Regions from separate parts of the Citrobacter sp. ANG330 genome, predicted to be linked through region 3. Evidence: predicted binding sites of a transcription regulator. Region 3 holds the regulator's gene; each other region holds the start of a gene.
The links. Region 3 encodes CRP, which controls carbon source genes, mostly activating them, when cyclic AMP is high. Its sites were predicted from a motif close to ATGTGANNNNNNTCACAT; they were not measured.
Positions count from the first base shown of each region.

Region 1: the regulator CRP is predicted to act here: its motif matches at 1,692-1,709, upstream of idnD (L-idonate 5-dehydrogenase).
Region 2: the regulator CRP is predicted to act here: its motif matches at 2,117-2,134, upstream of QNN88_RS19815 (6-phosphofructokinase).
Region 4: the regulator CRP is predicted to act here: its motif matches at 1,358-1,375, upstream of rhaS (HTH-type transcriptional activator RhaS).

Region 1 covers NZ_JASJUI010000003.1:503,821-508,037, forward strand. The annotation lists gene ahr (NADPH-dependent aldehyde reductase Ahr) at 1-987, shown strand, start outside; gene idnK (gluconokinase) at 1,012-1,554, opposite strand; gene idnD (L-idonate 5-dehydrogenase) at 1,772-2,815, shown strand; gene idnO (gluconate 5-dehydrogenase) at 2,827-3,591, shown strand; gene idnT (gnt-II system L-idonate transporter) at 3,655-4,217, shown strand, end outside.
Region 2 covers NZ_JASJUI010000011.1:100,801-105,017, forward strand. The annotation lists gene QNN88_RS19805 (PTS sugar transporter subunit IIC) at 1-539, opposite strand, end outside; gene QNN88_RS19810 (PTS sugar transporter subunit IIB) at 532-846, opposite strand; gene QNN88_RS19815 (6-phosphofructokinase) at 858-1,838, opposite strand; gene QNN88_RS19820 (PTS fructose transporter subunit IIA) at 2,322-2,768, shown strand; gene QNN88_RS19825 (PTS fructose-like transporter subunit IIBC) at 2,779-4,217, shown strand, end outside; gene QNN88_RS19830 (aminopeptidase) at 4,214-4,217, shown strand, end outside.
Region 3 covers NZ_JASJUI010000010.1:139,573-143,789, reverse strand. The annotation lists gene QNN88_RS19275 (hydrolase) at 1-269, shown strand, start outside; gene QNN88_RS19270 (YheU family protein) at 272-490, shown strand; gene QNN88_RS19265 (phosphoribulokinase) at 545-1,414, shown strand; gene QNN88_RS19260 (OsmC family protein) at 1,502-1,906, opposite strand; gene crp (cAMP-activated global transcriptional regulator CRP) at 2,213-2,845, shown strand; gene QNN88_RS19250 (YccS/YhfK family putative transporter) at 2,897-4,217, shown strand, end outside.
Region 4 covers NZ_JASJUI010000011.1:87,602-91,818, reverse strand. The annotation lists gene rhaB (rhamnulokinase) at 1-1,203, opposite strand, end outside; gene rhaS (HTH-type transcriptional activator RhaS) at 1,504-2,340, shown strand; gene rhaR (HTH-type transcriptional activator RhaR) at 2,478-3,326, shown strand; gene rhaT (L-rhamnose/proton symporter RhaT) at 3,323-4,217, opposite strand, start outside.

The DNA of each region.
Region 1 (4,217 bases), on a different contig from region 3:
GCGGGCAGCGAACTCGAACTCTTTGAATATGATGCGGGCGAACTCAAGCCGGAAGATGTCGAAGTGCAGGTCGATTACTGCGGTATCTGCCATTCCGATTTGTCGATGATCGACAATGAGTGGGGATTCTCTCAGTATCCACTGGTTGCCGGGCATGAAGTAATTGGTCGCGTGGCCGCCCTCGGCAGCGCGGCGCAGGGGAAAGGCCTGAAGGTAGGCCAGCGCGTGGGGATTGGCTGGACGGCACGCAGCTGTGGTCACTGCGATGCCTGTATCAGTGGTAATCAGATCAACTGCCTGGAAGGTGCAGTACCAACCATTCTCAATCGTGGCGGCTTTGCTGAGAAACTGCGCGCTGACTGGCAGTGGGTGATCCCGCTTCCAGAAAGCATCGATATTGAATCTGCCGGTCCACTCCTGTGCGGCGGTATTACGGTGTTCAAACCACTGCTGATGCACCACGTCACCGCCACCAGCCGTGTCGGGGTAATTGGTATTGGCGGATTGGGACATATTGCCATCAAGCTGTTGCATGCGATGGGATGTGAAGTTACCGCGTTCAGCTCTAACCCGGCGAAAGAGAAAGAAGTGCTGGCGATGGGCGCCGATAAAGTGGTGAACAGTCGCGATCCGCAGGCATTAACGGCGCTCGCGGGCCAGTTCGATCTCATCATCAACACCGTCAATGTCGATCTCGACTGGCAACCCTACTTCGAAGCGCTGGCCTACGGCGGCAACTTCCACACCGTCGGCGCAGTGCTGAAGCCGCTGCCGGTCCCTGCCTTCACGCTGATTGCCGGCGATCGCAGCATCTCCGGTTCGGCGACCGGTACGCCATATGAGCTGCGTAAGCTGATGAAGTTTGCCGGACGGAGCAAGGTCTCGCCGACCACCGAACTGTTCCCGATGTCGCAAATCAACGAAGCAATCCAGCACGTGCGCGACGGTAAAGCCCGCTACCGTGTGGTGCTGAAAGCCGATTTCTAACGGTCTGACTCAGCGCCTCTCAACTCAGAATGAGGCGCTGGGTCGCTCTCGTGCCTGGCGAAACGCCAGAACAGCCTGCTGGCACTGCGCCGTCACGTTCTCAATGTCATGATTAATATCGATACGCGCAATATCGGCTTCCTCCGCCAACGGACACTCCAGCGCCTCAAACTGACTTTTCAGCAAGCCGACCGGCATAAAGTGACCTGCCCGACGCTGCATCCGCGCCAGGATAATGTCATAGTCACCATCCAGCCAGAGAAAATGGACGTTAGGACTGCCCTTGCGTAAAAAATCGCGATACTGTTTTTTTAATGATGAACAGACAATAAATCCGGTCTCATTCTTTTTATACAAACTATAAGATGCATCATTTAAGCGCTCTAACCACGGCAGTCGATCTTCATCAGTTAACGGTATTCCCTGGGACATTTTATCAATGTTTTTGGCAGGATGGAGATCGTCGCCATCAATAAACTTCGCCGATAATAATGCCGCCACCTTACTACCAATTAACGATTTACCACTTCCTGAAACGCCCATCAAAATATAGCTTTCCCCGGCCATGTAAAACCCTCTGCGTCATATTCCATGGCGCGATACTACGCCTGCACAATCGGCAATTTCACGCTTTTTAATTTCCATAGATGAGAATTATAAAGCGCATCACGTTATGCGTAACATTGTAGTGTAACAATTTTCCAGTGTGACAGTTGTCACAAATAAGGACAATTAAAACCGCTTAAATGCACTGGAGATGAAGACCTGACCCAGTGAGGCATTTATGGAAGTGAAAACTCAATCCTGCGTTGTCGCGGGTAAGCGTTCTGTTGCCGTAACCCAACAGAATATCGAATGGAATAATAAAGGCACGCTCGTAAAAATAACCCGAGGAGGAATTTGCGGTTCCGACTTACATTATTATCAGGAAGGGAAAGTCGGTAATTTTACCGTCAAAGCACCGATGATTTTAGGTCATGAAGTTATTGGTAAAGTGGTCCATAGCGATTCAGAAACATTACGCGAAGGACAGTCGATTGCCATTAATCCATCTAAGCCATGCGGTCATTGTAAATACTGTCTTCAGCATGAAGAAAACCAGTGCACTGAAATGCGCTTTTTTGGCAGTGCGATGTATTTTCCGCACGTCGACGGCGGCTTTACCCAGTTTAAAACGGTCGATACCGCCCAGTGCATTCCCTACCCGGAAGAGGCGGACGAAAAGGTGATGGCCTTTGCTGAACCTTTGGCCGTAGCCATTCATGCCGCGCATGAGGCCGGCGATCTTCAGGGGAAAAAAGTATTTATCTCTGGCGTCGGCCCCATCGGTTGCCTGATTGTCAGCGCAGTGAAAACGCTGGGCGCGGCGGAAGTGGTCTGTGCCGATGTCAGCCCCCGTTCGCTGTCGCTGGCTCAGCAAATGGGCGCGGATACGCTGGTAAATCCCCAGCATGACGCTCTGGACCAGTGGAAAACGGAGAAAGGCTATTTCGATATCAGTTTCGAGGTCTCCGGCCATCCCTCCTCCATTACCACCTGTCTGGAAGTCACCCGCGCAAAAGGGGTGATGGTGCAGGTGGGTATGGGTGGTGCCGTTCCGGACTTCCCGATGATGATGCTGATCGGCAAAGAGATAGCGCTGAAAGGCTCGTTCCGCTTTACCACCGAATTCAATACCGCAGTCTCCTGGCTGGCGCATAACGTTATCGATCCACTGCCGCTACTGAGTGCGGAATATCCGTTTACCGACCTGGAACAGGCGCTGATTTTCGCCAGCGATAAAACCCAGGCGGCAAAAGTTCAGCTCGTCTTTGAGAATGAAAAATAAGGAGCAATATCATGAACGATCTTTTTTCACTGGCAGGTAAAAATATTCTGATCACCGGCTCCGCCCAGGGGATCGGTTATTTGCTGGCAACGGGTCTTGGCAAGTATGGCGCGCAGATTATCGTTAACGATATTACGTCAGAACGGGCTGAAGCCGCCGTCGCAAAGCTACAGCAGGAAGGGATCCGCGCCGTTGCCGCTCCTTTTAACGTGACGCATAAGCAGGATATCGACGCCGCCATTGATCATATCGAAAAAGATATTGGCCCGATTGATGTACTGGTCAATAACGCCGGGATCCAGCGCCGCCACCCGTTTACCGAATTCCCTGAGCAGGAGTGGAACGACGTGATCGCCGTTAACCAGACCGCCGTGTTCCTCGTCTCCCAGGCGGTAACCCGCCGCATGGTGGAGCGCCAGGCCGGGAAAGTGATCAACATCTGCTCAATGCAAAGTGAACTGGGGCGCGACACCATCACCCCGTACGCCGCCTCGAAAGGCGCGGTGAAAATGCTGACTCGCGGTATGTGCGTAGAGCTGGCGCGCCATAACATCCAGGTTAACGGCATCGCGCCGGGCTACTTCAAAACCGAGATGACCAAAGCGCTGGTTGAGGATGAAGCCTTCACCTCATGGCTGTGTAAACGTACACCTGCCGCCCGCTGGGGCGATCCACAGGAACTGATTGGCGCAGCGGTATTTCTCTCCTCCAAAGCCTCGGACTTCGTCAACGGACACCTGCTGTTCGTCGATGGCGGCATGCTGGTCGCGGTGTAACCGCTGAGCAACCCTACGCAGCGCGCAAGCGCTGCTTTTTTGGCACACATAAGAGATAAGATTATGCCATTAATCATAATTGCGGCAGGCGTCGCGCTGCTTCTGGTCCTGATGATTGGCTTTAAAGTCAATGGCTTCATCGCCCTGGTTCTGGTCGCAGCCGTCGTGGGATTCGCCGAAGGGATGGACGCACAGGCCGTTTTACACTCCATTCAAAACGGGATCGGCGGTACGCTCGGCGGGCTGGCGATGATCCTCGGTTTTGGCGCAATGTTGGGAAAATTGATTTCTGATACGGGGGCCGCGCAACGGATCGCGACCACCCTCATCGGAACGTTTGGTAAAAAGCGCGTGCAGTGGGCGCTGGTCGTCACCGGTCTGGTCGTCGGGCTGGCGATGTTCTTCGAAGTCGGGTTTGTACTGCTGCTGCCGTTGGTATTCACGGTGGTGGCCTCATCCGGTTTGCCGCTGCTGTACGTCGGCGTGCCGATGGTCGCCGCCCTTTCGGTCACCCACTGCTTCCTGCCGCCGCATCCGGGGCCAACCGCCATTGCGACGATTTTTGAAGCCAGTCTTGGCACCACCCTGCTGTACGGGTTCATTATCACCATTCCTACGGTGATTGT
Region 2 (4,217 bases), on a different contig from region 3:
TCATCCGAGCCGGTAATGCGTCTGACCACCGGTTGCGCCAGCGCAGGCATCAATACCGCCATCACGCCGCCAAAAATCCCACCGGTTAAAATCAGCGGCAGTCCGGTGAGGCCTGATTTATAGCCAATAACCGCGCCAATGGTCGCCATCCACAATAACGCCTGTCCGGTCAGGAAGATGTATTTCAGCGGTGTCAGGCGCGCAATAATGATATTGACGGCAAAAATCACCATGAGCGTTAACGCCACTTCCGAACCCAGTTCACGGTTCGCTAACCCGGCAATGGCGGCCACATCGGTAATATAGCCCTTCATGCCAAATCCCTGAGTAAAAATATCGTTCAGGAAGGTCAGCGTGGCGACAATAATATTAATGCCAGCCATCATGATTAAAAAACCAAGCAGCGTTTTAAACGTGCCTTCTGCGGTTTTCCCCGGCGATTTCTTTTGCAGGATCAGACCGAGCATCGCGATAAAAGCAATTAATATCGATGCCTGCCCGAGCAAATCTTTAACGATGAATTCAACGATACTATTCATAATCGGCTACCTTCAGATTCCGCTCTTTTAAAAACGCGACGATCTTAGCTTCAATTTCGTCTTTGTCCGTGAGCTTATTCAGTACCACAACCCGTTTAATTTCTTCTTCACTGGCATCCGCCGTTAAGATGTCAGCAAAGGTTTTTTGCGTCAGGATCATGTCAGATTTAAACGCGCCTGCTTCGGATACTGTGGTATGTTCGATATGCGCAGGAATTTCCAGTTTCTTTAAAACCGCTTTCGCCGTCATTTCAATAGCAAAACTTGAACCGAGGCCGCAGCCACATACGCAAAGAATTTTCAGCATGTAAGGTCTCCTCAAATAATATTGAGTTGTTTGGCAAGTTTGTAATGATGTCCTTCTGTATCGACCAGACGTTTTTTCATACTTACGAGATCAATCGGAATAGGTTTATTGCTTTGATTAATAATAATTGCTTTATTTTTCATCCCTGACTGAATGCACCGAACCACTTCGCTCGCCATAATGGTGCCCTGATAAATTTCTTCACAGGTCGGATCGCCATTACGTAAACCGTAACCGACAATGGTTTTCCGAATTCGCTCGCCGATACGCGGTTCGAGTTGTTTAATCATGGTATCAATCGCCCCCTGAAAACCGGGGGAATATTCTCTGGTGTAGCCTTCTGAGCACAGAATTATCACGCTGTTCTGGGTGGCCAGTTTTTGCTTTACCCGTTCTGCTAAAGCTTCAAGCGACATCTGGGACTCTGGAATCAGGGCGATATCCGCATTGCATTTAATCGCAGATTGCAGGGTTAATTCGCCACAATAGCCACCCAATAACTCCACCATAAACACGCGACCGGGTAGGGCTCTGCCCGTATTTCGTAAACGAGAAACCTCCTTAATAATCTGTTCGCAGGCAGTCGAAAAACCAATCGTATAATGACTACCGTAAACATCATTATCGATGGTCATGCCCACACCAAAACAATTAATATCAAATTCGCTCAGGGTATTGAGAAACTGTAAACTGCCGTCGCCGCCAGCCATAATCAGTACATCAATGTGCAGCGACTTGAGTTTTCTGGCGATCGTTTCATATTCGCTACGCTGCAATTTACGGGTTGTTCTTCCCGAGGTAATAATGGGTATCGCTGCAATGGAAAAATCGACCAAATCACGCCACGCCACGTCATGGTGATTTTTCTCCAGCAAACCGGGGATCCCACCATTGAATAAGGTAATTTTTGCATCCGCGAGTCTGGCGATCTGGAATATAAAGTTATTAATTCCAGAAACATCGCCACCACTAATGACAATACCAATTTTCATTGCGTTTCCTCCGAAGCACCCGTGGAAACATTTTTCCCTGACTTCAAGCCTGTTATTTGCAATGAAGATCACATTATGATGATAAATTCCGTAGCGCGGAATATTGACAGGATGATTACATGGTTGTTTTTTGTGACTAACATCTCATTTTAAGAGGGTGCATCCGCGAGGCATCCATTTTTAATTTCGTTAATTATCATTGCGTTAATTGACACAGAAATCTTTTCTTTTAAGCGGTTGTCTTCCGCTTCCTGCATCGATGTTATGAAAAGAGAGAAATGTGAGAAATATCGCATTTTTTTGCGACCGGGAGGTTTATTTACGCCTTATTTCGTTCTGCCTCACTTTGCAAACTGTGGGCTTGCGCACAAAGCCTGTTGATGCTTAGCCCACATTATGTCACTCCGCTCAGACATATTGCCGCTCATCACAACACGGTCTCCTCGTTAAAATCTTCATAACGCGTTTTAACGGAGTTCCTTTATGTCCATGCTCACAACACGTTGCCTTGATCTGAATATTCAGGGCAACAGTCCTTATTCCATTCTTAAACAACTTGCGGAAATGGCCTTTCGCAATGGCGCCATCACCGACCGACAGGTGTTTCTACAGACGCTTTTGATGCGGGAAAAACTCCACTCCACCGGATTTAGCTCAGGCGTCGCCGTGCCGCATGGCAAAAGCGACTGTGTAAAACATCCCTTTGTTCTGTTCGCCCGTCACGCTCAGGGCGTTGACTGGCGCGCCAGCGATGGCGAAGTCGTCAATTGTTGGATCTGCCTCGGCGTACCGCAATCCGGTGAAGACGCTCAGGTTCAAATCATCGGCACCCTGTGTCGCAAAATCATCCATCAGGATTTCATCAATCAACTGAAACAAGGCGATGCCACTCAGGTGCTGACCTTGTTAAATCAGACCCTAACCTCATAAGGAAGCGGCTATGGAGTCATCCTTACGTTTAGTGGCGATCACCAACTGCCCTGCCGGTATCGCTCATACTTACATGGTGGCGGAAGCGCTGGAGCAAAAAGCGCGCTCGCTCGGATATACGATAAAAGTCGAAACCCAGGGTTCAAGCGGTGTCGAAAACCGACTGACTCAGGATGAAATTGCCGCGGCCGATTACGTGATTTTAGCCACCGGTCGGGGATTAAGCGGTGAAGATCGGGCGCGATTTGCCGGGAAAAAAGTCTATGAGATAGCCATTGCGCAGGCGCTGAAAAATATCGACCTCATTTTCACGCAATTACCGTCACACTCTCAGCTTTTTGCCACCGACAACGGCGTAAAACTCGGTAAGCAGGATGTCCCGCAAGGCAGCGTCATGAGCCATTTGATGGCGGGGGTTTCCGCCGCGCTGCCGTTTGTGATCGGTGGCGGTATTCTGGTTGCCATCGCCAATATGCTGGTGCAGTTCGGCTTACCGTATACCGATATGTCGAAAGGTGCGCCGTCATTTTCCTGGATTGTCGAATCCATCGGTTATCTGGGCTTCACCTTTATGATCCCGATTATGGGGGCTTACATCGCAGGGTCGATTGCTGACAAACCCGCATTCGCCCCGGCATTCCTGGTCTGTTATCTGGCTAACGATAAAGGATTGCTCGGCACCCAGTCTGGCGCCGGTTTTCTCGGCGCGGTAGTACTTGGCCTGGCAATCGGTTATTTCGTGCTGTGGTTTCGCAAAGTGCGTCTCGGCAAAGCGCTTCAACCGCTGCTGGGATCAATGCTAATTCCGTTTGTCACACTGCTGGTATTTGGCGTACTGACCTATTACGCCATCGGCCCGGTCATGTCAGACATCATGAGTGGCCTGTTGCATTTTCTGAATACGATCCCACCCTCCATGAAAATGGGCGCAGCCTTTCTCGTTGGCGCGATGCTGGCATTTGATATGGGTGGACCTATCAACAAAACCGCCTGGTTCTTCTGTTTCTCACTGCTGGAAAAACATATTTACGACTGGTACGCCATTGTCGGCGTCGTCGCGCTGATGCCGCCCGTCGCGGCAGGCATTGCCACGTATCTGACGCCAAAACTGTTTACCCAACAGGAAAAGGCTGCTGCCAGCAGCGCCATTGTCGTCGGTGCCACCGTCGCCACCGAACCCGCGATTCCCTATGCGCTGGCCGCACCGCTGCCGATGATCACCGCCAATACGCTCGCCGGTGGAATTACCGGCATGCTGGTGATCGCCTTCGGAATCAAACGTCTCGCGCCGGGATTGGGTATCTTCGACCCGCTGATCGGCCTGATGTCTCCGGTCGGTTCCTTTTATCTGGTGTTGGCTATCGGTCTGGCACTGAATATTGCGTTGATTATCATCCTGAAAGGGCTATGGCTGAAGCGGAAGGCCGCACAACAGGAGCGTGCAAATGA
Region 3 (4,217 bases):
TTGCTGACGCTATCGACTACTATCGTCAATGTAGCGCCATGCCCTTGCTCAGTGACATCGCGATTCCGACGTTGATCATCCACGCAAAAGACGACCCGTTCATGGATCATCATGTGATCCCTAAAGCGGAAGATTTACCGCCGCAGGTGGAATATCAGTTAACCGAACATGGCGGTCACGTCGGGTTCATCGGCGGCACGTTGCGTCGACCAGAAATGTGGCTGGAGTCGCGCATTCCTGACTGGCTGACACCCTATCTGGAGGCATAACTATGCAAATCCCCTGGCAGGACCTTTCCCCCGAGACGCTGGACAATCTGATCGAAAGCTTTGTGTTGCGCGAAGGTACCGATTATGGTGAACATGAACGTACCCTTGAGCAAAAAGTCGCCGACGTGAAACGCCAGTTACAGTGTGGAGAAGCGGTCCTGGTGTGGTCTGAGTTGCACGAAACCGTCAACATCATGCCGCGCAAATCATTTCGCGAGTAACCCGCACGCTATCGGCCGACTATAATAAAAAATCAATTTATTGATGGAGTTAACATGTCTGCCAAACATCCGGTGATCGCGGTAACAGGATCCAGCGGCGCGGGGACCACCACCACCAGCCTCGCGTTCCGTAAAATTTTTGCGCAGCTCAACCTGCGTGCAGCCGAGGTGGAAGGCGACAGTTTTCATCGTTATACCCGTCCGGAGATGGATATGGCGATTCGCAAAGCGCGCGATGCCGGGCGCCATATCAGCTATTTTGGCCCCGAAGCCAATGACTTCGGCCTGCTGGAACAGACGTTTATTGAGTACGGCCAGACCGGGAAAGGCCAGTCACGCAAATATCTGCATACCTACGATGAAGCCGTCCCGTGGAACCAGGTGCCGGGGACGTTTACCCCGTGGCAAGCACTGCCCGAACCCACCGATGTGCTGTTCTATGAAGGCCTGCACGGCGGCGTCGTCACGCCCCAGCATGAGGTCGCAAGACATGTTGATCTCCTGGTCGGCGTGGTGCCCATCGTTAACCTGGAATGGATCCAGAAGCTTATCCGCGACACCAGTGAACGAGGCCATTCTCGTGAGGCGGTGATGGATTCGGTGGTCCGTTCGATGGACGACTATATCAACTACATCACGCCGCAGTTCTCCCGCACCCACATCAACTTCCAGCGCGTTCCTACCGTGGACACATCCAACCCCTTCGCAGCCAGGAGCATTCCATCACTGGATGAGAGCTTTGTGGTGATTCATTTCCGCAATCTGGAAGGGATCGATTTCCCCTGGCTGCTGGCGATGCTGCAGGGCTCATTCATTTCTCACATCAATACGTTGGTGGTTCCTGGCGGGAAAATGGGTCTGGCAATGGAACTGATCATGCTGCCGCTGGTACAGCGACTGATGGAAGGCAAGAAGATCGAATAAACGGTGGGGAGTGCCCGATGGCGCTGCGCTTACCGGGCCTACGACAGGAGTAGGCCTGATAAGCGCAGCGCCATCAGGCAATGATCATCAGGCAGCAATCACTTCGTACGAATGGGTAATGTTAACCGCTTTTCCCAGCATCAACGCCACAGAGCAATACTTCTCTGCCGACAGATCGACCGCCCGCGCAACGGCGGCATCCTTCAGATCGTGGCCGGTGACAATAAAGTGCAGGTTGATGTGAGTGAACAGGCGTGGCGCCTCTTCCCGACGTTCTGAAGTCAATTTCACTTCGCAGTTCGTCACATCCTGACGGCCTTTTTGCAGGATAGAAACCACGTCAATGGCGCTGCAACCGCCAGCCGCCATCAACACCATTTCCATCGGGCTCGGTGCTTTATCACCAGAGTTACCGTCCATCAGAATCTGATGCCCGGAAGCGGACTCACCCAGGAAGGTTAACCCCTCAACCCATTTAACACGCGCTTGCATATTTTTTAACTCCAGTGCGTTAATTTTCCTGACAGATTACGCGTACATAACAATTCTCGCAACGGAAGGCGACCTGCGTCATGCTGAAGCGAGACACCAGGAGACACACGGCTAAAGCTATGCTAAAACAGTCAGGATGCTACAGTAATACATTGACGTACTGCATGTATGCAGAGGACTTCACATTAAAGGCTGCAGTTCGTTTTTGACAGTCTCTTCCCAGGACGCGGGAAGCACATTTTTGCAACCCCAGAGACAGCGGATTTTTTGGCTCTGGAGACAGCTTATAACAGAGGATAATCGCGCATGGTGCTTGGCAAACCGCAAACAGACCCGACACTCGAATGGTTCTTGTCTCATTGCCATATTCATAAGTACCCGTCCAAGAGCACGCTGATTCACCAGGGTGAAAAAGCGGAAACGTTGTACTACATCGTTAAGGGCTCAGTGGCAGTGTTGATTAAAGATGAGGAAGGGAAAGAAATGATCCTTTCTTATCTGAATCAGGGTGATTTCATTGGCGAACTGGGCCTGTTTGAAGAAGGCCAGGAACGTAGCGCATGGGTTCGGGCGAAAACAGCGTGTGAAGTGGCTGAAATTTCCTACAAGAAATTCCGCCAGTTGATCCAGGTGAACCCGGATATTCTGATGCGCCTGTCTTCTCAAATGGCTCGCCGCCTGCAAGTCACTTCAGAGAAAGTCGGTAACCTGGCCTTCCTCGATGTGACCGGTCGTATCGCCCAGACGCTGCTGAATCTGGCGAAACAGCCTGATGCAATGACTCACCCGGACGGCATGCAGATCAAAATCACTCGCCAGGAGATTGGCCAGATCGTTGGCTGTTCTCGCGAAACCGTTGGTCGTATCCTGAAGATGCTGGAAGATCAGAACCTGATCTCCGCTCACGGTAAAACGATCGTCGTTTACGGCACTCGTTAATCTCATCGGAAATGGCGCGCTACCCGGTAGTGCGTCATTTTTGTTTTGCCAATGTGGCGCAGACTGATTTATCACCCAGAAATCAACTATGCACTACGTCAAACGCTGGTGCTCTGTTTGCCCGTGGCCGTCGGCCTGATCATCGGGCAGTTGCATCTGGGTTTGCTCTTCTCTCTCGTTCCCGCCTGCTGCAACATTGCCGGGCTTGATACACCGCACAAACGCTTTTTCAAACGCCTGGTGATTGGCGCGTCGCTGTTTGCCGGATGCAGCCTGATTATGCAGCTGCTACTGGCGCAGGCGATCCCGTTGCCGCTGATCCTGACCGGACTCACATTGATTCTCGGCGTCACCGCGGAACTGAGTTCACTGCATGCCCGCCTGCTGCCCGCCTCGCTGATTGCCGCTATTTTTACGCTGAGCCTGGCAGGAAATATGCCGGTCTGGGAACCGTTGCTGATCTACGCGCTGGGCACGCTGTGGTATGGCTTATTTAACTGGTTCTGGTTCTGGCTGTGGCGCGAGCAACCGCTGCGCGAGTCGCTAAGCCTACTGTACCGGGAACTGGCGGATTACTGCGAAGCCAAATACAGTATGCTGACTCAGCACACCGATCCGGAAAAAACGCTACCGCCGCTGCTGGTCCGCCAGCAAAAAGCCGTCGACCTCATCACCCAGTGTTATCAGCAGATGCATATGCTGTCGGCGCATCACAACAATGACTACAAACGAATGCTGCGCGCCTTTCAGGAAGCGCTGGATTTACAGGAACATATCTCAGTGAGTCTGCACCAGCCGGAAGAGGTGCAAAAGCTGGTCGAACGCAGCCACGCTGAGCAGGTGATTCGCTGGACGGCGCAAACCGTCGCCGCGCGGTTGCGGGTACTGGCGGATGACATTCTGTATCACCGACTGCCGACCCGTTTCTCTATGCAAAAGCAGATTGGCGCGCTGGAAAAAATTGCTCATCAGCATCCGGATAACCCCGTCGGGCAGTTCTGTTACTGGCACTTCAGCCGTATCGCCCGGGTGCTGCGCACTCAACGACCACTTTACGCCCGCGATCTGATGGCTGACAAACAGCGCCGTCTTCCGTTGCTTCCTGCGTTGAAAAACTACCTTTCCCTGAAATCACCAGCGCTACGCAACGCCGGGCGTATCAGCGTCATGCTCAGCATCGCCAGTCTGATGGGAACCGCGTTACACCTGCCGAAACCGTACTGGATCCTGATGACCGTGCTGTTTGTCACGCAGAACGGTTATGGCGCCACCCGCGTGCGTATTCTGCACCGTTCGGCGGGTACGCTGGTGGGGCTGATTATTGCAGGCGTGACGCTGCACTTTCATATTCCTGAAGGATATACGCTGGCCC
Region 4 (4,217 bases), on a different contig from region 3:
GCCGACAATGTGCAACTGGCTGAAGGTTTCGCCGCGCAGTGCCGCCAGTTCCTGCAACACATCGGCGTACAGCAGCGCCAGGCTGTCGAAAATACAGCGCGCCAGTTCCGCATCGCTGTTTGGTACCGGCTGGCCGGATTCACGACAGGCGGCCTGAATTTCGGCGCTCATATCGGCAGGATTAATAAAGCGATCGTCATTTGGGTTAATCAGAGAGCGGCAGGCGGGCAGCGCCTCTGTTGCCGCGATCAACGCAGGCAGATTGCGCACCTGACGCTCTTTCAGTACGCGCTGCAGCAGCCAAAGCCCCATGATATTTTTCAGTACCCGATAACGGCCTTCCGCGCCGCCTTCATTGGTAATGTTGGCCGCCAGCGCGGCGTCGTTGGTGTAAGGCGTTCGGCTTTCAAAGCCCATTAACGACCAGGTGCCGGAGGAGAGATACGCGCTGTGTTTGTCGGCCAGCGGCGAGGCGATCACCGCGCTGGCGGTGTCGTGGCTGGCGACCGCGACGACGGGAATGCGATTTTTCTGCGGGCAAATCCAGTAACCAATCACATTACCCGGATGGGTAGGACGACCGAACCACGCTTTGTCTACGCCCGTCCACGCCAGCAATGTGTCATCCCAGTCGTCGCTGTTGATATTGACCAGTTGCGTGGTGGTGGCGTTGGTGTATTCCCAGTTCAGTTCGCCGGTCAGCCGGAAACTAAAGTAATCGGGGATCAGTAGCGCGTGTGCCACCTGAGAAAGCCGTTCCGGCTGCTGCTCGACCAGCGCGCGCAACTGGTAGAGCGTGTTAAACGGCAGGAACTGAATCCCGCTGCGTTGGTAAATGTTGCCTTTACCGAGCTGTTCCTGTGCGCGCTGCATTACGCCTGTGGTGCGGCTGTCACGGTAAGACACGGGTAGCCCGACGCGCTGGCCTTGCTTATCGAGCAGGACATAGTCCACGCCCCAGGTATCAATGCCGATACTGTCGATGCGAATGCCTTCATCGCAGACTTTTTCCAGGCCCAGGCGAATGGCGTCTTCGAGACTGTCGAGATCCCATGTGTCGAAACCGTCCTGATTTTGCAGGCAGTTAACGAAGCGGTGAATTTCACGCAGCGTCAGAGTGCGATGTTCACTGTCATAGCGTGCCAGCATTACCCGTCCGCTGGAGGCGCCAAGATCGACAGCGACACAATGGTGAAAAGTCATAGTGAGGTCCTTCTGAGTTTCATTAGGCCCAGTCTAGAAAACCTCGTAAACGCTCACCTTCTTGTTACTGACAGGCAAAATTGGCCGCTGGCAAGATAGCAAAGATGAACGTGATAACCTTCACAGTTTCCGGTAATTAGCCTGTTCTTCCCGGATGTGACGCCGTCCGCATTTCCGGATCTTTCCCGCCCTTTCTTGAAAAATTGACCGTGTTTGCGCGGTTTCGCGTCAAAAATTTAAGGTGCGGTGGCTAACCCTTAATTACTATTTTGGACATGTTCATTCGCTCAGGAAGCCATCATGACCGTACTGCACAGCGTGGATTTTTTTCCATCAGGTAATGCGCCCGTGGCCATTGAACCCCGGCTTCCGCAGTCCGCTTTTCCTGAGCATCACCATGATTTCCATGAGATTGTGATAGTTGAACATGGCACGGGTATTCATGTGTTTAACGGCCAGCCCTACACCATCAGCGGCGGTACGGTCTGCTTTGTTCGCGACCATGATCGACACTTATATGAACATACGGATAATCTTTGCCTGACGAATGTGCTCTATCGCTCGCCCGATGCGTTCCAGTTTTTATCCGGGCTGAATCAGCTACTGCCGCAGGAGCTGGACGGCGTCTATCCTTCCCACTGGCGAGTGAACCAAAGCGTGCTCCAACAGGTGCGGCAACTGGTGGCAAAGATGGAACAGGATGGCGATGAGAGCGATCTTCCCGGCCTGGCCCATCGCGAAATTCTGTTTATGCAGTTGTTGGTGCTGTTACGCAAAAGCAGCCTGATGGAAGGGGCGGAAAATAACGATGCGCGGCTGAATCATCTGATAGCCTGGCTGGAAGACCATTTTGCGGAGGAGGTCTGCTGGGAGGCGCTGGCCGAACGGTTTTCGCTTTCTCTGCGCACGTTGCATCGCCAGTTGAAACAGCAAACCGGGTTGACGCCGCAGCGTTATCTCAACCGCCTGCGTCTGATCAAAGCCCGTCACTTGTTACGTCATAGCGATGAAAGCGTCACGGAGATCGCCTATCGCTGCGGTTTTGGCGACAGTAACCACTTTTCGACTCTGTTTCGCCGTGAATTCAACTGGTCACCGCGCGACATCCGCCAGGGGCGAGATGCGTTACTTCAGTAACGCGAATACTATCAACGTTTTTTGCCGCCAGAATGTGAATAATCATCGTTCTATGATGCCGGATGTCTAATCCGGCCTGGGTGTTGACGTAATTTGTGGCCGGATAAGCGAAGCGCCATCCGGCAGGGAAGATGCTGGTGGCGAATCATCTGGTGCTTTTAAAAGACGATTTCTTTGCGAATGCCGGGCAAGCCGTCGCCGTTGCCGATCGCTATCCGCAAAATGTGTTTGCTGAACATACGCATGATTTTTGTGAGCTGGTGATGGTCTGGCGCGGCAACGGTTTGCACGTGCTGAATGACCGTCCCTATCGCATCACCCGTGGCGATCTGTTTTATATTCGCGCCGAAGACAAACACTCCTACACCTCCGTTAACGACCTCGTGTTGCAGAACATTATCTATTGCCCGGAGCGGCTGAAGCTGAATCTGGGTTGGGAGAGCGCAATTCCGGGATTTAACGGTACCCCGCGGCAGCCGCACTGGCGGTTGGGCAGCGTTGGCATGGCGCAAGCCCGCCAGGTGATAAGCCAGCTTGAGCATGAAAGTACCCAGCACGATCCGCTCGCTAACGACCTGGCGGAACTGCTGTTTGGTCAACTGGTGATGACGCTGAAACGCCACCGTTATGCCACCGACACGGAGATGGCAACCTCCAGCGAAACGTTACTGGATAAACTCATCACCGCGCTGGCTGGCAGCCTTGAGCGACCGTTTGCGCTGGATGAATTTTGCGAGCAGGAAGCGTGCAGTGAACGCGTGTTGCGCCAGCAGTTTCGCAGCCAGACCGGGATGACGATTAACCAGTATCAGCGGCAGGTCCGCGTTTGTCATGCGCAATATCTTCTTCAGCACAGTCGGTTGATGATCAGTGAAATTTCGATGCAGTGCGGTTTTGAGGACAGTAACTACTTTTCGGTGGTGTTTACGCGGGAAACCGGGATGACGCCCAGTCAGTGGCGTCATCTCAGTCACCAGAGCGATTAGCTAGCCATGCCCAGCCCGACAATGTTGGCGGCGATGATGATCACCACGCATCCCAGACTCAATACACCAACAGGGCGACGTCCGGCATTTTTCCACTCTTTCAGCACCAGACCGACGATGCCGCCGCACAGCACGTAGAAACTCATGTGCAGCATCCAACTGATGTAGTCATATTGCGCCGGAATACGCGCGTGGCCCCAGGCGTAGAAAAAGAACTGCAAATACCACATCAGGCCGCCCAATGCAGACAGCAGCACGTTGGTAATAATCAGCGGCTTTGCCAGTGAGAAGTCGGCTTTTACTGACAGATTTTTTACCTTTGCCAGACGAATAAAGCAGAAGCCCAGGTTGACCAGCGCGCCGCCACCCATGATCACCACGTAGCTTGGTAGTGCGACATACAGCGGATCGACACCCAGCGCGGCAGCGGCTTCATGCATCGGCTTCGCGGCATTCATCGCAAATGACATACCTGCGGAGAAAATGCCGCACATTACCGCCAGCAGCAGCCCTTTTTTCAGGTTGAACTCTTCGGCTTTGATGCCCATTTTGCGCTCTTTGAGCTGGCCCGCGCGGGTGACGATCCCGACGCCAATCAGCGCAACCAGCACCCCGAGCAGCGTCATACGCCCGCCTTCGGTATTGATTAGTACATCAAAGTTGCCATTGATGATGGGCGTCATCAACGTACCGACAATTAGCGTGATGCCGATAGCAATACCAATTCCCATCGACATGCCGAGGTAGCGCATGGTCAGGCCATAGTTGATATTGCCAATGCCCCACATTGCGCCGAACAGGAATACCGGAAGCAGAGTGGAGAGACTGAAAGAACTGTAGTAGGCCCAGAAATCGGGCAGCAGCAGGGCGCTGATGGTCCAGGGAAGGATC